Regions from separate parts of the Staphylococcus chromogenes genome, predicted to be linked through region 1. Evidence: a T-box and tRNA genes for the amino acid it is inferred to sense, from the RefSeq annotation. Region 1 holds a T-box; the other holds one or more tRNA genes.
What was found. The T-box of region 1 lies ahead of PYW36_RS05250 (valine--tRNA ligase). A T-box ahead of a tRNA ligase gene usually reads a tRNA of that ligase, here a tRNA-Val.

Region 1 (10,184 bases):
GTTTTTAAAAAGCTTAGATAAAAAAGAAACACCAGAAGTAACCTTCTGGTGTGAGTATATTGACAAATTATTCAGCAACTGCGTATACAGATACTTGTTTTTTGTCGCGACCTTTACGTTCAAATTTTACAACGCCATCGATTTTAGCGAATAATGTATCATCGCCACCACGACCTACGTTTTCACCTGGGTAAATTTTTGTTCCACGTTGACGGAATAAAATAGATCCACCAGTAACATATTGACCATCAGCACGTTTAGCACCTAAACGTTTAGATTCAGAGTCACGTCCGTTTTTTGTAGAACTTACCCCTTTTTTAGATGCGAAAAATTGTAAGTTTAATTTAAGCATGAGTTACACCTCACTTATAATTTAGTTTAATGAATTCTTTATATTCTTCTTCAATCGTTTGCAATGAGATTAACATAGATTGTAAGATTAACTGTGCTTTTTCATTAGATGTATCTACGCTACGGAAATGAAAATAGCCTCCGTCATCACTATAATCTATATCAGGTCTTTCAGAAGTTAATCCAATAATAGCATTAACACTACCAAAAAGTACAGCTGAGGCACCTGCACACACAATATCTTGTCCGTGCTCAGCAAAGTCAGCATGTCCATCCATTATCACATCTGTGACCTGTCCGTCATCATTTAATTTGATATCGACATTAATCATAATTATAAACTGATTTTATCGATAGTTAACTTAGTATATGGTTGACGGTGACCTTTTTTGCGTTTTGAGTCTTTACGACGACGGTAAGTAAATACAGTGATTTTTTTACCACGACCGTGTTTATTGATTTTCGCAGATACTGTTGCACCTTCGATTGTTGGGGCACCAACAGTGATGTTGTCTCCACCTACGAATAAGACTTTATCAAATGTAAAAGTATCGCCTTCATTGCCGTTTAATTTTTCAACGTAAATTTCTTGGCCTTCTTCTACTTTGATTTGTTTTCCACCTGTTTCAATAATAGCAAACATACTTTGCACCTCCTATAATTAAGTCACGCCATATATAGGTGACGAATGTACTTATAACCTATATTTGAGCGGTTGTATGTAGCTAAAACTACTCAACTACTGCATCATACCATTACTTAATTTTCATGTCAATATTTCTTTTCTTATTTTGATGGTAATCAAGATAAGTAAAGATAAAGATAAGTAAGATAGCATTAAGTAACAAGGTTGAAGGAACTCGAAAAAGGATAAATTGAATAAAATTAAACTGTATCAGGCCTACCATCGAATAGATGATTGCGACGATAATGTCAATCACGATAACTGATAACAATACGATTAAAAATACAATCGCATGATCACGATAAAATAACGAAAAAAACTTTTCGACAATCAAGATACATAGTAAATAAGCAATGAGATAAACTCCATAAATTTCTCCAAAATAAATGTCTGTCATTAGACCAAGTAGGACACCTAATATAAGAGCCGTATATAAGTTTCTGTAAAAAGTAAGGAGTAGTAAAAACATCAATGTCAGTCTAGGAACGAAGACAAAATGAAGACCAAATATATGAATTGGTGAAATTAATGTGAGCAATGTGTCCATATAAAAGCACAAAATTCCTAAGATAAAGTATAGAAAAGCGCGCTTCATGAGGCATCACCTTCTGAAGGATTAATCGTTTTAGAATCACGCTTAGCCACATATACTGTTCCTATTTGATTTAAATCGGCACCTGTCTTAACAACCACTTGTTTAGATAGCCCGTATTGATCATTTTGAACTTTTTCAACTTTACCTACATAGATTCCTTTAGGTAATTGGTCACCTAGACCACTTGTAATGACTTTATCGCCTTCATTCACTTTATGACTATTATCAATATCTGAAATGATGAGTCTATCATTTTTTTCATCATAATGATCGATTAAGCCGAATGCTTCTTCATCTTTATTTTGAATATGAACTGAAAGTCTATTCGTACGTCCTTTTGTAGAAATTAAATTCACTTGAGAAGAAAAAGCGTTTACTTTGCTAACACGGCCAATTAATCCATCTGATGTAAGTACTGCCATATTTTCCTTAATCCCGGCTTTTTCTCCTTTATCAATAATAATCGTATTAATCCATTGATCAGGATGACGCGCAATGACATTCACAGCAAGAGGATCATACTTAGAAATATCACTGACATTGAGTTCTTTTCGCAGTTTGTTATTTTCTGATTGAAGTCGTTGATTATCAGCTTTTAATTGATTTTCTTTTTCAGTGGGCTTGGCATCGTTTTGAAATATTGCTCGTGTAGTCCCAGAAACGACTTGTACAGGATATGTAAAAATACGTTGACCGAACGATATCGTATCACTCGCATATTGTTCTGGTATAGATTGTGAGTGCGAACGTAAAGATAACCCTATCAAAGCAATAAAAATGATAAGTGCACAAAATAAAACGATTAACTTATTGTTTTTAAAAAAATGGGACAACCTCAACACCTCAATATGTAATTGTAAATAACACTCATTATTTTATATCACTCACTGGTTTAAATAAAGTATCAGCTGTATTTTTATATAAATTTCCATCGTAGCGACGCAACACTCAATAAAAAAAGGGATTGGGACATAAAGATTACCAATAATTAGAAAGCCATCCAAATTTACCTAATTATAAATTTGGATGGCTATTTTGGTATAACTTAATTCAATAAAATTGAATTGGTAAAGTAAAGCTTATAACTTTAGAGTTGTGAATAAATATAGTAATTTTGATTGATTCCTAAGCCGAGACTTCTGAGGCACCTAGAAAAGCGAGGCTTTTTGGAACAATCAAATACACGAAATTAATTATGTCCCAACCTCATGGATGTTCACAGTGAAAACGAAAAGATTAGTGATCTTTTTTCTTCTGATTCTCGAAGTTTTTTTCGTCTTCTTTATATAAAGTTTCGTCTTTTCGCCATTGTGCAAATAATTTCTGCGCTTTTAATTGTTCATTACTTTGTTGCGCATTATTTTCAGTAGACATATGACTTCACCCTTTTAAAATTTTTACCTCTATAGACTAACGTATGTGATAGGATATTTCAAATTATGTTTATTTACCGATAAGATGGAAGTGGACGCATATTGATTTGATGGCCAAGTTGATTTAAATCATAGTATAAATCGTGCTCTGTTGTATATACTCTCACTTTGTTACTTCCAAACTTATACATGATATACTGTGAATCTCGTTCAGCAATTAAATAATCATTATCATAACCCATTCTGCTAAATGCATTGACTTGCATAAACTCATATTTATCAATCCAATTAAAAAATTGTCTAGCTTGATTTGGAGGGACATTACGCAGAATTTCATTATCCTCGGCCACATATCTTTGACCTTGTGGAGGGATGTTGTAGCCTTCTTCATCTACATTTTTTTGTGTATAGGCATTGAGAGGATTCCAATGAGCATCTTTAATAACAGGTACATGTTTAAATACAAAATAGCATAATATAACCAATAGAAAAATTAGAGTTATTATTTTGAATAAACTTATTATCGCTCTCATAGGTTGCCTCCTTTATCACATCTATTATATACGAAATCTTATATCTAACGCCTCATTCCCCAGACTTAATTTAATCACGAGCGCAAGACGGATGCAATTATTATCTAAAATCAGTATGATAGAGTAAAGGAGTGACAACTGTTGAGCATAATTTCCATATTTCTTATTATTCTACTAGTTGTATTGCTATTTAGAGTGAGTGTTTCCATCATTCGCTTTTTGATAAAAGCTGGTATATTTGTACTATTTATTTATTTGTGTTATAAATTATTTATGTTGCTTGCTGAAAATTTTCAACTTTAATGTAAAACGTTACACAGCTATTTGTTGTGTAACGTTTTTACATATTCTCTTCTATCTCTCCCATAATTGAAACAAACTTATGATCTCCTACGACAATATGATCTAATAATTGGATTCCCATTGTCTCTCCACATGACTTTAACCGTAATGTTGTATCAACATCTGCCTTAGATGGTGTTGGATCACCAGAAGGATGATTATGAGCAACGATAATTGCATGGGCAGAATGCTTTAATGCAATTTTAAATACCTCTCTAGGATGGATGATTGCACTATTCAAGGTACCCTTAAATAAAATTTCTTTATGCAAAATATGATGTTTAGTATTTAAAACAAATACAATGAAGTTTTCTTGTTTTTGTGACGTTAACTCATGATAAAGCATTTCAGCAATTTGATCAGGTTTTTTTATGGGAACTAATTGAGTAGAAGTCGTACGTGCATTAATGCGGTGCGCGATTTCAAAGGCCGCAAGTAAGGTAGTACTTTTGCTTTGACCTATGCCATCAAATGAGAGTAACTCTTGTAATGATAAATCTTTTAGAGATTGAAGTCCTTGGCTGTAAGAGAGTAATCTTGAAGCGATATCGATACTAGAATAACCTTTACTACCTGTATTAATTAATATGGCGATTAATTCAGTATTCGATAAAGATTTAGCACCATTTTGTAATAAGCGTTCTTTGGGCATTTCATCTGGAGAAAGATCTTTTATTCTTGGCATTATAAACCTCCAAACCAACTATTAAGTACAGGATACATATATGCAACGATAGAAAATGCGATTACAATTGAGGGGACTAAGGGAATCGTGTTTTTATAATGAAATCCAAAATAAAATATGGGGTATGTCAGCAGTGCAATTGGAAAAGTGAGCCATATCACATAAATTGAAAAATGCATAGGAAAAATGAAACTTATTATAATAAACAATTTAATATCACCAAAACCGATAAAACGTTGAAATAATATCCCTATTAAAAAGAGTATGCTGATTAAAAGTAATTTGACCAAAGAAAATTTTAAAAATTGCGGCATCAATACGAGCGTCAATAATAGTAGCAACGCCAACAACCTATGAGGGACAATAAAATATTGGATATCAATCAAACCTAAAGAGAGAAAAACTAATATTAGAAAATAGAGGTAGAACCAGTAAATTTCAAAATGTCTTGATAAAATAAAAAAACTCACAACACTTCCTAAACATTCACCGACCCATAAATACTTTGGAATTGCCTTTTGACAGTAATGGCACTTCCCCCTTAAAAAAATATAGCTCCAAATCGGTAACACCATCCACCACTGTAATGTTTTTTGACATTGTTTACATTTTGAACGAGTAAAAATACTGAATTTGGAAAGTGGATCACCAATTGAAAATTGCAGTAGAAAACTCATGATACAACTCCCCAAATAGCACATGATAAACATAAAACACCTCCTTGGTATTATTATACGGACGAATGGGTTTAATACCTAATCACTATTTTTGAAAAGATGCTTATTAAGATTCTTTATAAAAAATAAAACGTGCTCAATCGCAATGACTTTATTATAAAAGCCATAGCTCATAAGCACGTTTCTTGTAAACATAAATTTTTTAGTAACCTAATTTCGCTTTTACTTCACTGATAAAATATAAGCTACCTGTAATGAGTAATGCATCCCCATCATAATTTTTTATAAAAGAGACATAATCCTCAATGAGTGACTTATTCTCAAATTCGACTTCATCATAAAGCGTTTGCTTCGGTAACGCTTTTGGAAAATCAAACTCTGTGACATAAAAGTGATTAGCAATCGTATTAAAAGCGTTTAACATATTTCCAATAGGCTTACCTTTAATCGCTGAAAAAAGAATATCCACTTTATCCAAAGCATAATAACGGCCCATTGTATCGACAAGCGCATCTACACTTTCTTTATTGTGAGCCCCATCAATGATAATTAATGGTGATGATGAAACTTTTTCAATACGTCCTATCCATTGCACACTTTCAATACCTTGAATCATCTTATTAAAATCAATATCTATAATTTGTCGCTCATATAATTCGATGAGTGCGGTTATCGCTAGTGATGCATTTTCTTTTTGATGTTCTCCCAACATTGTAAGGGCGATATTTTCCATTTCATAGTCTTTGTATCGGTACGTAAATTCATCGTCTTCTGAAACAACGAGAATATCTCGATCAAATTCCATCGCTGGCGCATTTAATTCTGTAGCAAGATCTCTTAAATATTTTAATGCTTCTTCATTTTTAACAGCATACACAAATGGGGTGTTCGGTTTAATAATAGCGCCTTTATCTTTAGCAATATCTAAATAAGAATTGCCTAAAATGTCAGTGTGATCTAAACCTATACTTGTCAGGATACTTAATATAGGTTGGATCACATTTGTCGAATCATTTTTTACACCAAGACCCGCTTCCACAATGACAAAATCAACGGGATGCATTTCACCGAAGTATAAATACATCATGGTTGTAATGATTTCAAATTCAGTCGCCACACCGAGCTCAGTTTCAGCATCCAGTGCTTCACTGACGGGTTTTACTCGAGCAACAAGTTCTACTATAGCTTCATTAGAAATAGGGACACCATTAATACTAATACGTTCATTAAAAGTTTCGATATATGGAGAAGTAAATGTCCCCACTTCATAACCATTATTCACTAAAGCTGATCTTAAATACGCGACTGTAGAGCCTTTGCCATTAGTTCCACCAACATGAATAGCTTTTACCTTCCGCTCTGGATTATTTAAACGTGCTAACATCCACTCCATGCGTTTCACACCGGGTTTTATTCCAAATTTAGTACGTTCGTGAATCCAATATAAACTATCTAGATAATTCATATTTTAAACTCCTAAGCTTTTAATTGTTCGATTCTTGATTTAACGCCATCAAATTTTTCTTGATATTGCGTTTGTTTCGCACGTTCTTCATTAATAATCTTTTCTGGTGCTTTATTCACAAAGTTTTCATTCGCTAATTTTTTATTAACACGATCAAGCTCTTTTTGCCATTTATCAAGTTCTTTTTCTAAACGTTCAATTTCTTTATCCATATCAATGAGACCTTCGAGTGGTAACACAACTTCTCCAGCTGTGACAACAGAAGTCATTGCCTTTTCAGGAATCGTCACTTGAGTTTCAATCTCAAGCTCACTTGGATTACAGAAACGTTCTAAATAATGACGATTTTCATTGAGTAAATCACGTGTAGCTTCATTTTTAGCTTGGATCTTAATTGGAATTTCTTTTGATAAAGGTGTGTTCACTTCTAAACGAGATTGACGCACCGATTTTATAATCTCAACTAATTGTTGCATGATTTGTTTACTATCATCAAAAATTAAGTTTTCATCAGCCACTGGCCATGCACTTGTCACGATAGACTCACCTTCATGTGGTAAGTTCAGCCAAATATGTTCTGTCACAAATGGCATGAAAGGATGCAACAATCTCATTATGCGATCTAATGTATAGCTAAGTACAGAGCGCGTAACATCTTTTTGGGCTTCATCTTCGCCGTTCATTGGAATTTTACTCATCTCAATATACCAGTCACAAAACTCATCCCATATGAAATTGTAAAGCACTCTACCGACTTCGCCGAATTCATATTTATCACTTAATTGAGTGACAGTCTCAATTGTTTCATTTAAACGCGTTAAAATCCATTGGTCTGCAACAGATAAGTTTTTAGACAGATCAATATCTTCGAACTTAAATTCATCACCAATATTCATTAAACTAAAGCGCGCAGCATTCCAAATTTTATTAATAAAGTTCCAAACAGACTCTACTTTTTCTGTCGAATAACGTAAATCATGACCAGGTGAAGACCCTGTCGCTAAGAAAAATCTTAAACTGTCTGCACCATATTGATCAATGACATCCATTGGATCTACACCATTACCCAATGATTTACTCATTTTTCTACCATCTTCAGCACGCACTAAACCGTGAAGTAAAACGTCATTAAACGGTTTTTGACCTGTAAATTCTAATCCTTGGAATATCATACGTGCAACCCAGAAGAAAATAATGTCGTAGCCAGTAACCAATACATTCGTTGGATAGTAACGTTTGTAATCTTTTGTAGATTCATTTGGCCAACCTAAAGTAGAAAATGGCCAAAGCGCACTTGAGAACCATGTATCTAGTACATCTTCATCTTGCGTCCAATTCTCACTATCTTCAGGAGCTGTCTCTCCAACATATATTTCACCTGTTTCGTTATGGTACCATGCAGGAATTTGATGGCCCCACCATAACTGTCTTGAAATCGTCCAATCGCGAATTTCTTCCATCCAACGATTAAATGTCTTTTCGAATCGTGCTGGAATAAAATCAATGCGTCCCTCACCTTTTTGATTTTGTAACGCTTGTTGTGCTAAGGGTTCCATTTTGACAAACCATTGTGTTGATAAATAAGGTTCTACAACTGCTCCCGTACGTTCTGAATGACCTACTGAATGAACATGATCTTCAATTTTAATCACAAGGCCTTCAGCTTCAAGATCTTTTACTAGTTTTTTACGACATTCGAACCGATCTAAGCCTTCATATTCCCCAGCGTTTTCGTTCATCTGACCAGATTCATTCATAACTATAATACGTTCTAATTCGTGACGATTGCCTATTTCAAAGTCATTCGGGTCATGTGCAGGTGTTACTTTCATCGCACCACTACCAAATTCTTTATCTACATAATTATCTGCAATAATAGGCAATTCTCGACCTACTCGAGGTAAAATAACTTTTTTACCAATGACATCTTGATAACGTTCATCTTCAGGATTTACAACAATCGCTGTATCTCCTAACATCGTTTCAGGACGTGTCGTTGCAATTTCAATATAGCCCGCTTCATCTGCAAAAGGGTATTTAAAATGATAAAACTTACCATTTACATCTTCATGAACAACCTCTATATCTGAAAGCGCTGTACGGGCTTCTGGATCCCAATTTATAATACGTTCTCCACGGTAAATTAATCCTTTATTGTACATATCTACGAATACTTTACGTACAGCTTGGCTTAAACCTTCGTCAAGTGTGAATCGCTCTCTCGAGTAATCAAGCCCAAGCCCTAATTTAGCCCATTGTTGGCGTATAAAATCTGCATATTCCTCTTTCCATTCCCAAGCCTTTTCTAGGAATTTTTCACGCCCTATATCATGACGAGAAATACCCTCTTCTTTCATTTTGGCTTCTACTTTAGCTTGCGTTGCAATACCTGCGTGATCCATTCCAGGAAGATATAAAGTATCGTATCCTTGCATTCTTTTCATACGTGTTAAAATATCTTGTAATGTCGTGTCCCAAGCATGACCTAAATGTAATTTCCCAGTCACATTTGGTGGTGGAATTACAATTGTATATGTAGGTTTATCCTGATCTTCAGTTGGCTTAAATAGTGATTTGTCCAGCCAATTTTGATAACGTCCCGCTTCAACTTCTTGCGGGTTATATTTTGGTTTCATTTCCATTAAAATCCCTCCGATAACATAAAAAAGAACATCTGTCCTCATATAGGACGGATGTTCCGTGGTACCACCTATTTTCAATAGTTCAACAACTATTGCACTCTAATGATTAACGCTCACGAAACGCTTTGACCTACTAAAAATGTTCAATCAAAGTTCAAGTGGGCTACCTTCGATAAGACTTTTATGCATTCACAGCGCCATGCACTCTCTTAAAAAAGCGACTTATTTACTCTTCCCAATATGATATTTAATTCATTATTATAGTATACTGAATTCATAATGAAGTCAATAAAAGGAGTAATTTTTATGAACCCATGTGCATTTGGTACACGCGATCCTATCTATTTGGACTATCATGATCACGTTTGGGGTAAGCCTTTATATGATAGTCAAGCCTTGTTTGAGCTACTTGCTTTAGAATCACAGCATGCCGGACTGTCTTGGTTAACCATTTTAAAGAAAAAAGAGGCTTATCGACATGCGTTTAAAGCATTTGATCCTTATCAAATCGCTAAAATGACAGATAAAGATATTGATGCATTAATGCAGTTTCCAAATATCATTCATCATCGCAAAAAATTAGAAGCGATTGTCGCACAAGCACGCGGCTATATCGCCATTGAGAATACTTATGGAAGTTTTAGCGATTTTTTATGGTCCTACGTTGATGGAGTTCCGATAGATTTTAAATACGAAAAACCAGAAGAACGCATTACGGTCAATGACACTGCTAAACAGCTTTCTAAAGACCTTAAATCTTATGGTTTTCAATTTATTGGACCTGTCACAGCCTTTTCATTTATGGAGGCCTGTGGCATGTACAATAGCCATTTGGT
Region 2 (10,184 bases), 200 kb from region 1:
ATTTGAACCACCGACCTTCGGGTTATGAGCCCGACGAGCTACCGAACTGCTCCATCCCGCGTTAATAGAAATTTAAAAATGGCGGAGGAAGAGGGATTCGAACCCCCGCGGGCCGTTAAGCCCCTGTCGGTTTTCAAGACCGATCCCTTCAGCCGGACTTGGGTATTCCTCCAAAATTATATGGACCTTGCAGGACTCGAACCTGCGACCGAACGGTTATGAGCCGTTAGCTCTAACCAACTGAGCTAAAGGTCCGAATAATAATTTCTATCAACTATAATAGTGGCGGCGGAGGGGATCGAACCCCCGACCTCACGGGTATGAACCGTACGCTCTAGCCAGCTGAGCTACGCCGCCTTAAAAAGTTGGTAAATATTCAATTAAAAATGGTGGAGACTAGCGGGATCGAACCGCTGACCTCCTGCGTGCAAAGCAGGCGCTCTCCCAGCTGAGCTAAGCCCCCATTAAAGGTATTTTATAAGAAGTCGGGAAGACAGGATTTGAACCTGCGACCCCTTGGTCCCAAACCAAGTGCTCTACCAAGCTGAGCTACTTCCCGTAATGCTATGGTAGCGCGCCCGATAGGAGTCGAACCCATAACCTTTTGATCCGTAGTCAAACGCTCTATCCAATTGAGCTACGGGCGCATATTTAATAATGGTGCCGAGGACCGGAATCGAACCGGTACGGTGATCTCTCACCGCAGGATTTTAAGTCCTGTGCGTCTGCCAGTTCCGCCACCCCGGCAAAATAATGGAGCAGAAGACGGGATTCGAACCCGCGACCCCAACCTTGGCAAGGTTGTATTCTACCGCTGAACTACTTCTGCTTTATGCGGGTGAAGGGAGTCGAACCCCCACGCCGTAAGGCGCTAGATCCTAAGTCTAGTGCGTCTGCCAATTCCGCCACACCCGCTTGAATGGTGAGCCATAGAGGATTCGAACCTCTGACCCTCTGATTAAAAGTCAGATGCTCTACCAACTGAGCTAATGGCTCTTAGATGGTGCCGGCCAGAGGACTTGAACCCCCAACCTACTGATTACAAGTCAGTTGCTCTACCAATTGAGCTAGGCCGGCTATTAAAATGGTGGAGAATGACGGGTTCGAACCGCCGACCCTCTGCTTGTAAGGCAGATGCTCTCCCAGCTGAGCTAATTCTCCGATTTATTATGCTTGGCAACGTCCTACTCTCGCGGAACGTAAGTCCGACTACCATCGGCGCTAAAGAGCTTAACTTCTGTGTTCGGCATGGGAACAGGTGTGACCTCTTTGCTATTGTCACCAAACAATTTTTACTTCGTGACAAACGTTCGCATACGTTTTCACTTCGTAAAATGAATGATTATACATTCAAAACTAGATAGTAAGTATTGTTTCACAAGCATCACCTTATGAACTAAATTGATTAAGTCTTCGATCGATTAGTATTCGTCAGCTCCACGTATCGCTACGCTTCCACCTCGAACCTATTAACCTCATCATCTTTGAGGGATCTTATAACCGAAGTTGGGAAATCTCATCTTGAGGGGGGCTTCATGCTTAGATGCTTTCAGCACTTATCCCGTCCATACATAGCTACCCAGCTATGCCGTTGGCACGACAACTGGTACACCAGAGGTATGTCCATCCCGGTCCTCTCGTACTAAGGACAGCGCCTCTCAAATTTCCTACGCCCACGACGGATAGGGACCGAACTGTCTCACGACGTTCTGAACCCAGCTCGCGTACCGCTTTAATGGGCGAACAGCCCAACCCTTGGGACCGACTACAGCCCCAGGATGCGATGAGCCGACATCGAGGTGCCAAACCTCCCCGTCGATGTGAACTCTTGGGGGAGATAAGCCTGTTATCCCCGGGGTAGCTTTTATCCGTTGAGCGATGGCCCTTCCATGCGGAACCACCGGATCACTAAGTCCGTCTTTCGACCCTGCTCGACTTGTAGGTCTCGCAGTCAAGCTCCCTTATGCCTTTACACTCTATGAATGATTTCCAACCATTCTGAGGGAACCTTTGAGCGCCTCCGTTACACTTTAGGAGGCGACCGCCCCAGTCAAACTGCCCGCCTGACACTGTCTCCCAACTCGATAAGAGTTGCGGGTTAGAAATCCAATACAATTAGGGTAGTATCCCACCAATGCCTCCACGTAAGCTAGCGCTCACGTTTCTAAGGCTCCTACCTATCCTGTACAAACTGTACCGAATTTCAATATCAGGCTACAGTAAAGCTCCACGGGGTCTTTCCGTCCTGTCGCGGGTAACCGGCATCTTCACCGGTACTATGATTTCACCGAGTCTCTCGTTGAGACAGTGCCCAAATCGTTACGCCTTTCGTGCGGGTCGGAACTTACCCGACAAGGAATTTCGCTACCTTAGGACCGTTATAGTTACGGCCGCCGTTTACTGGGGCTTCGATTCGTAGCTTCGCTAATGCTAACCACTCCTCTTAACCTTCCAGCACCGGGCAGGCGTCAGCCCCTATACGTCACCTTACGGTTTAGCAGAGACCTGTGTTTTTGATAAACAGTCGCTTGGGCCTATTCACTGCGGCTCTTCGAAGCGTGAACCTCAAAGAGCACCCCTTCTCCCGAAGTTACGGGGTCATTTTGCCGAGTTCCTTAACGAGAGTTCGCTCGCTCACCTTAGAATTCTCATCTTGACTACCTGTGTCGGTTTGCGGTACGGGCACCAATCTTCTAGCTAGAGGCTTTTCTCGGCAGTGTGAAATCAACGACTCGAGGAAAACATGTTTCCTCTCCCCATCACAGCTTGACCTTAATGAGTGCCGGATTTGCCTAACACTCAGTCTTACTGCTTGGACGTGCACTCCAACAGCACGCTTCGCCTATCCTACTGCGTCCCCCCATCGCTTAAAACGAATCATGGTGGTACAGGAATATCAACCTGTTATCCATCGCCTACGCCTGTCGGCCTCAGCTTAGGACCCGACTAACCCAGAGCGGACGAGCCTTCCTCTGGAAACCTTAGTCAATCGGTGGACGGGATTCTCACCCGTCTTTCGCTACTCACACCGGCATTCTCACTTCTAAGCGCTCCACATGTCCTTGCGATCATGCTTCAACGCCCTTAGAACGCTCTCCTACCATTGTCCTAAAGGACAATCCACAGCTTCGGTAATATGTTTAGCCCCGGTACATTTTCGGCGCAGTGTCACTCGACTAGTGAGCTATTACGCACTCTTTAAATGATGGCTGCTTCTAAGCCAACATCCTAGTTGTCTGGGCAACGCCACATCCTTTTCCACTTAACATATATTTTGGGACCTTAGCTGGTGGTCTGGGCTGTTTCCCTTTCGAACACGGACCTTATCACCCATGTTCTGACTCCCAAGTTAAATTATTTGGCATTCGGAGTTTGTCTGAATTCGGTAACCCGAGAGGGGCCCCTCGTCCAAACAGTGCTCTACCTCCAATAATCATCACTTGAGGCTAGCCCTAAAGCTATTTCGGAGAGAACCAGCTATCTCCAAGTTCGATTGGAATTTCTCCGCTACCCTCAGTTCATCCGCTCACTTTTCAACGTAAGTCGGTTCGGTCCTCCATTCAGTGTTACCTGAACTTCAACCTGACCAAGGGTAGATCACCTGGTTTCGGGTCTACGACCAAATACTCATTCGCCCTATTCAGACTCGCTTTCGCTACGGCTCCACATTTTCTGCTTAACCTTGCATCAGATCGTAACTCGCCGGTTCATTCTACAAAAGGCACGCCATCACCCATTAACGGGCTCTGACTACTTGTAAGCACACGGTTTCAAGTTCTCTTTCACTCCCCTTCCGGGGTACTTTTCACCTTTCCCTCACGGTACTGGTTCACTATCGGTCACTAGAGAGTATTTAGCCTTGGGAGATGGTCCTCCCAGATTCCGACGGAATTTCACGTGCTCCGCCGTACTCAGGATCCACTCAGGAGGGAATATGTTTTCGACTACAGGATTTTTACCTTCTCTGATTAACCTTTCCAGGTTATTCGTCTAACATGTTCCTTTGTAACTCCGTACAGAGTGTCCTACAACCCCAACAAGCAAGCTTGTTGGTTTGGGCTCTTCCCGTTTCGCTCGCCGCTACTCAGGGAATCGATTTTTCTTTCTCTTCCTCCGGGTACTAAGATGTTTCAGTTCTCCGGGTCTACCTTCTCACATGCTATGTATTCACATGCGGATAACACGACATAACTCGTGCTGGGTTCCCCCATTCGGAAATCTCTGGATCACAGCTTACTTACAGCTCCCCAAAGCATATCGTCGTTAGTAACGTCCTTCATCGGCTTCTAGTGCCAAGGCATCCACCGTGCGCCCTTAATAACTTAATCTTTTGATGTTTTGGCAATCGTTTACATTCGGCTTTCGAATTGAACAATAACCAACATCCACCAGTTATTAATTATTGTGAGTCGTCTGTCGACGACTAGCGATAATTTTTGTTTCAAGCTTTTCGCTTGTCACTCGGTTTTGCTTGGTAAAATCTATACTTACTTATCTAGTTTTCAATGTACAATTTAAATGGTGGAGACTAGCGGGATCGAACCGCTGACCTCCTGCGTGCAAAGCAGGCGCTCTCCCAGCTGAGCTAAGCCCCCAAAACTATTAAATTTAAATGGTGGGCCTAAGTGGACTCGAACCACCGACCTCACGCTTATCAGGCGTGCGCTCTAACCAGCTGAGCTATAGGCCCCTATTAAACAACCATTCAAAACTGAATACAATATGTCTCCGTTATTCCTTATCGCTTAAAAGCGATATTCCGTATATTATCCTTAGAAAGGAGGTGATCCAGCCGCACCTTCCGATACGGCTACCTTGTTACGACTTCACCCCAATCATTTGTCCCACCTTCGACGGCTAGCTCCAAATGGTTACTCCACCGGCTTCGGGTGTTACAAACTCTCGTGGTGTGACGGGCGGTGTGTACAAGACCCGGGAACGTATTCACCGTAGCATGCTGATCTACGATTACTAGCGATTCCAGCTTCATGTAGTCGAGTTGCAGACTACAATCCGAACTGAGAACAACTTTATGGGATTTGCTTGACCTCGCGGTTTCGCTGCCCTTTGTATTGTCCATTGTAGCACGTGTGTAGCCCAAATCATAAGGGGCATGATGATTTGACGTCATCCCCACCTTCCTCCGGTTTGTCACCGGCAGTCAACTTAGAGTGCCCAACTTAATGATGGCAACTAAGCTCAAGGGTTGCGCTCGTTGCGGGACTTAACCCAACATCTCACGACACGAGCTGACGACAACCATGCACCACCTGTCATTTTGTCCTCCGAAGAGGAAAACTCTATCTCTAGAGTGGTCAAAAGATGTCAAGATTTGGTAAGGTTCTTCGCGTTGCTTCGAATTAAACCACATGCTCCACCGCTTGTGCGGGTCCCCGTCAATTCCTTTGAGTTTCAGTCTTGCGACCGTACTCCCCAGGCGGAGTGCTTAATGCGTTAGCTGCAGCACTAAGGGGCGGAAACCCCCTAACACTTAGCACTCATCGTTTACGGCGTGGACTACCAGGGTATCTAATCCTGTTTGATCCCCACGCTTTCGCACATCAGCGTCAGTTACAGACCAGAAAGCCGCCTTCGCCACTGGTGTTCCTCCATATCTCTGCGCATTTCACCGCTACACATGGAATTCCACTTTCCTCTTCTGCACTCAAGTTTTCCAGTTTCCAATGACCCTCCACGGTTGAGCCGTGGGCTTTCACATCAGACTTAAAAAACCGCCTACGCGCGCTTTACGCCCAATAATTCCGGATAACGCTTGCCACCTACGTATTACCGCGGCTGCTGGCACGTAGTTAGCCGTGGCTTTCTGGTTAGGTACCGTCAAGATGTGCATAGTTACTTACACATTTGTTCTTCCCTAACAACAGAGCTTTACGATCCGAAGACCTTCATCACTCACGCGGCGTTGCTCCGTCAGGCTTTCGCCCATTGCGGAAGATTCCCTACTGCTGCCTCCCGTAGGAGTCTGGACCGTGTCTCAGTTCCAGTGTGGCCGATCACCCTCTCAGGTCGGCTACGTATCGTTGCCTTGGTGAGCCGTTACCTCACCAACTAGCTAATACGGCGCGGGTCCATCTATAAGTGACAGCAAAACCGTCTTTCACTATCGAACCATGCGGTTCGATATGTTATCCGGCATTAGCCCCGGTTTCCCGGAGTTATTCCAGTCTTATAGGTAGGTTACCCACGTGTTACTCACCCGTCCGCCGCTAACGTCAAAGGAGCAAGCTCCTCGTCAGTTCGCTCGACTTGCATGTATTAGGCACGCCGCCAGCGTTCATCCTGAGCCAGGATCAAACTCTCCATAAAAGAAGTAAGCTTGATATAGCTCGTTGATTGGTTCAGCCAATCACTCTAGAAAGTACGTTACGTACTCAAAATTATTGGAATTAACGTTGACATATTGTCATTCAGTTTTCAATGTTCGTAGTGTTTCTTTTTTAAACCGTTACAATAATCAATTATACTTGTTATGCTTTTTCATGTCAAGAAAAATTTTAAAGTTTTTAAATTAATTTGTGCTCGGTTCGTTGTTTCAACATTATATATTTTATAATGTTATTCAGAAACTTACAAGCGTTAATTTTACACTTTTAATATTTTGTTCAAAAATTTAAAGGTGTTTTAACGTTGTTAACGCGTCGTAACTTGACGACTTTTATATCTTACCAATCGTCCATTAAAACGTCAATAAAAAATCTAAAGAAATTTCGCTAAAAATCACTCTAGAGTGGAAATGTCACACTAAAAGTGGAATAGCGATTTAAGATTATCGATATTAACGTGCTTAATGCAATATTAAAAAAGCACCTAGTCGTTATTTTAAACGTTAACTAGATGCTTTAGCTATGATTAAGTTTTATCTTCTGCTTCTTTACATTCCCGACATATTCCATATATTTCCATACGATGATGCGTAATATTAAAATCTGTCACGTGTTGCGCAAGCTGTTCAATTTCATGTAAGGAAGGATAATGGAAATCTACAATTTTACCGCACTTTTCGCAGATCACATGATAATGGTTTTGCGTGTCAAAATCAAAACGACTAGAAGCATCCCCATACGTCAGCTCTTTTACAATACCCGTTTTCTTAAAAACTTTGAGGTTATTATAAATTGTTGCCACACTTATGTTAGGAAAATCAGGTGATAATGATTGATAAATTTCATCAGCAGTTGGATGTGATTTTGAACGAATCAAAAAGTTTAAAATTGCTTGTCTTTGAGGTGTAATACGAACTCCGGCTTCTCTTAATGAAGCGATAGAATCATTCAACTGATGTTCATAAGTTTCCATTTCTGCAGCCATTTGTCTCACCCGTCTTTCTACTTAATAATAATTCTTACTTAATATTAATATAATGCGAGTGATTTGTTAATGTCAATTATTTCGTTAATATCCTTTATTTAAGTCTACAACATTCTCAATTAGCCCTTCGTTATTGAGAACACTCTGTAAATTATTGATAAAGATATCTGTGGCTTTAGTTTTATTATATTGCGCATTTCCGGTAATGTGACTCGTCATCACTACATTGTCTAGTTCATACAAACCTGACTCATCTGTGAGTGGCTCATTTTCATAAACGTCTAAATAGGCTTTACGAATATTTTTTTCTTTTAAAGCTTGCACAAGGACATTTTCCTTTACAACTGTTCCCCTTCCTATATTGATAAAAAGTGTTCGTGTATTCATTTTGTCAAAATCACTTTTTTGTAAGAGGAATGTTGTCTCTTCAGTTTCGGGTAATACATTAACCACAATATTTGCTTTAGCATAAATTCCTGTTCTTTCACTTAATGGATACGTTTCATCAAAGCCTTCAACTGCGTGTCCATTTGTGTTTAAACCAAGTGTTTTCATACCAAACACTTGTGCAATTTGAGCGGCGCGTTTTGGAATGACGCCTGTTCCTAAAAATAAAATGGTTTCCCCAGCTATCGATGCTGTGGTTCTTTTATGATTATAGATTTTGGATAATTGCTCTTCATAAGTTTCCTTCATTTCTTTATAGTCATCTAAGATATATGCAAATAGAAATTCAGTCAGTTGCTGTGCATGAACGCCTTTCGCATTTGTAACTTGAATATTTCTTTTACGCAATGCATCAAAAGGTAATGTATTAACACCTGTCGCAAACCACATTAACCATTTTAAATTTTTCGCTTTATCAATAAATGACGCATCCACTTCTTTATGATAAGTCATTAATATGTCCATCTCTTTTAAGGAACTCTCTGGTAAATATGATGGATGTTTATAAAATTCAAAATCAACATTAGGAAAAGTTTCTTGCAAGCGTTGTTCTTGATATCCTAAACACATTAAACTTACAACACGCATTCTCATCACCCCTGAAGAATTGATTTTAGTTGATCCATTTGCGACTTCACTTTGACTTTTTCAATGACATCCATCACTTTACCTTCTTCATCAATAATGAATGTTGTGCGTACGATGCCCATTGTTTCTTTACCAAATGTCTTTTTCAGCTGATATACCCCTGTCGCTTTCGAAAGTTGATAATCTTCATCTACAAGTAAATCAAAATTGAGTTGATGTTTTTCGATAAAATTTTGATGTTTACGTTTTGAATCTCCGCTAATGCCATAGACTTTTACATCCAAATCATTAAAATACGAAAGATGATCTCTAAAATCGCAAGCTTCAGTTGTACAAGTCGGAGTGTTATCTCTAGGATAAAAATAAAGAATGGCCTTTTGACCTTTTAATGAAGATTTAGTGATGACTTCACCATTTTGATTTTCTAATTTAAAATCCGGAAATTGATCGCCATTTGTTAACATTTGACTCCCTCTTTCTTCATTTCTTTTATTTTATGATACGATATGAGATGAAAATATTAAATAAAAGAGGCTGATATTAGATGAATTTTTCTAAAAGCGAAAACTTGCAAAATCAATCTAACGAATATATTTTAGGCGGCGTGAATTCTCCATCACGTTCTTACAAAGCAGTGGGTGGCGGTGCACCTGTTGTTATGAAAAAAGGGCAAGGAGCCTATTTATATGATGTAGATGGGAATAAATATATCGACTATTTACAAGCTTATGGCCCTATTATTACTGGGCACGCACATCCTCATATCACTCAAGCCATTCAAGAACAAGCCGCATTAGGCGTATTATTTGGAACACCAACTGAACTTGAAATTGAATTCGCACGAAAACTGCGAGCAGCTATTCCATCTCTTGAAAAAATGCGTTTTGTTAATTCTGGAACAGAAGCTGTCATGACAACAATTCGTGTGGCACGTGCTTATACGAACAGAAATAAAATCATCAAATTTGCAGGCTGTTATCACGGGCATTCAGATTTAGTCCTTGTCGCTGCAGGTAGTGGCCCTTCACAACTTGGCTCACCAGATTCTGCAGGAGTTCCAAAAAGTGTAGCACAAGAAGTCATCACTGTACCTTTTAATAATATTGATGCGTTTAAAGAAGCGATGGCTCACTGGGGTGACCAAGTTGCAGGTGTGCTTGTTGAACCTATAGTAGGTAACTTTGGTATGGTTGAACCGCAACCTGGTTTTCTAGAAGCAGTCAATGAAATTACACATGAATACGGTGGCTTAGTGATTTATGATGAAGTCATTACTGCTTTCCGCTTCCATTATGGTGCAGCTCAAGATTTACTAGGCGTATATCCTGATTTAACTGCCTTTGGTAAAATTGTGGGTGGCGGATTACCTATTGGTGGTTATGGCGGACGCCAGGATATTATGGAACAAGTTGCCCCGTTAGGCCCTGCCTATCAAGCCGGAACAATGGCAGGTAACCCCCTCTCTATGAAAGCAGGTATTGCTTTATTAGAAGTTTTAGAAAAAGAGGGTGTATATGAAAAATTAAATCAATTAGGTGCACGTCTTGAAGAAGGTCTCCAAGCTTCTATTGATAAATATCAAATTAAAGCTACAATTAATCGCGTGCGTGGCGCCTTAACGGTCTATTTTACCGACGAAAAAGTGACGCATTACGACCAAGCTGACCAATCAGACGGAGAACAATTTGCGAAATTCTTTAAATTGATGTTACAACAAGGCATTAACCTTGCTCCTTCAAAATATGAAGCGTGGTTCTTAACAACTGAACATACAGAAGAAGATATCGACCAAACATTGAAAGCTGCAGATTATGCATTTC

Region 2: it encodes a tRNA-Val, which carries the amino acid that the T-box ahead of PYW36_RS05250 (valine--tRNA ligase) is inferred to sense. The anticodon was not compared.

What each region holds. Positions count from the first base shown of each region.
Region 1 is NZ_CP118953.1:1,075,295-1,085,478, reverse strand. Features, by position in the region: gene rpmA (50S ribosomal protein L27) at 68-352, opposite strand; gene PYW36_RS05295 (ribosomal-processing cysteine protease Prp) at 363-683, opposite strand; gene rplU (50S ribosomal protein L21) at 686-994, opposite strand; ribosomal protein L21 leader region at 1,006-1,078, opposite strand; gene mreD (rod shape-determining protein MreD) at 1,107-1,631, opposite strand; gene mreC (rod shape-determining protein MreC) at 1,628-2,464, opposite strand; gene PYW36_RS05275 (hypothetical protein) at 2,868-3,005, opposite strand; gene PYW36_RS05270 (DUF4930 family protein) at 3,079-3,537, opposite strand; gene radC (RadC family protein) at 3,878-4,564, opposite strand; gene PYW36_RS05260 (prepilin peptidase) at 4,564-5,265, opposite strand; gene PYW36_RS05255 (bifunctional folylpolyglutamate synthase/dihydrofolate synthase) at 5,444-6,706, opposite strand; gene PYW36_RS05250 (valine--tRNA ligase) at 6,718-9,348, opposite strand; T-box leader at 9,389-9,598, opposite strand; gene PYW36_RS05245 (DNA-3-methyladenine glycosylase I) at 9,655-10,184, shown strand, end outside.
Region 2 is NZ_CP118953.1:877,037-887,220, reverse strand. Features, by position in the region: tRNA gene PYW36_RS04265 (tRNA-Met) at 1-61, opposite strand, end outside; tRNA gene PYW36_RS04260 (tRNA-Ser) at 80-172, opposite strand; tRNA gene PYW36_RS04255 (tRNA-Ile) at 182-255, opposite strand; tRNA gene PYW36_RS04250 (tRNA-Met) at 284-357, opposite strand; tRNA gene PYW36_RS04245 (tRNA-Ala) at 388-463, opposite strand; tRNA gene PYW36_RS04240 (tRNA-Pro) at 486-559, opposite strand; tRNA gene PYW36_RS04235 (tRNA-Arg) at 574-647, opposite strand; tRNA gene PYW36_RS04230 (tRNA-Leu) at 659-747, opposite strand; tRNA gene PYW36_RS04225 (tRNA-Gly) at 755-829, opposite strand; tRNA gene PYW36_RS04220 (tRNA-Leu) at 834-915, opposite strand; tRNA gene PYW36_RS04215 (tRNA-Lys) at 921-996, opposite strand; tRNA gene PYW36_RS04210 (tRNA-Thr) at 1,002-1,077, opposite strand; tRNA gene PYW36_RS04205 (tRNA-Val) at 1,086-1,161, opposite strand; rRNA gene rrf (5S ribosomal RNA) at 1,172-1,286, opposite strand; rRNA gene PYW36_RS04195 (23S ribosomal RNA) at 1,402-4,328, opposite strand; tRNA gene PYW36_RS04190 (tRNA-Ala) at 4,520-4,595, opposite strand; tRNA gene PYW36_RS04185 (tRNA-Ile) at 4,614-4,690, opposite strand; rRNA gene PYW36_RS04180 (16S ribosomal RNA) at 4,777-6,327, opposite strand; gene perR (peroxide-responsive transcriptional repressor PerR) at 6,871-7,329, opposite strand; gene PYW36_RS04170 (phosphoglycerate dehydrogenase) at 7,414-8,364, opposite strand; gene bcp (thioredoxin-dependent thiol peroxidase) at 8,370-8,828, opposite strand; gene PYW36_RS04160 (glutamate-1-semialdehyde 2,1-aminomutase) at 8,909-10,184, shown strand, end outside.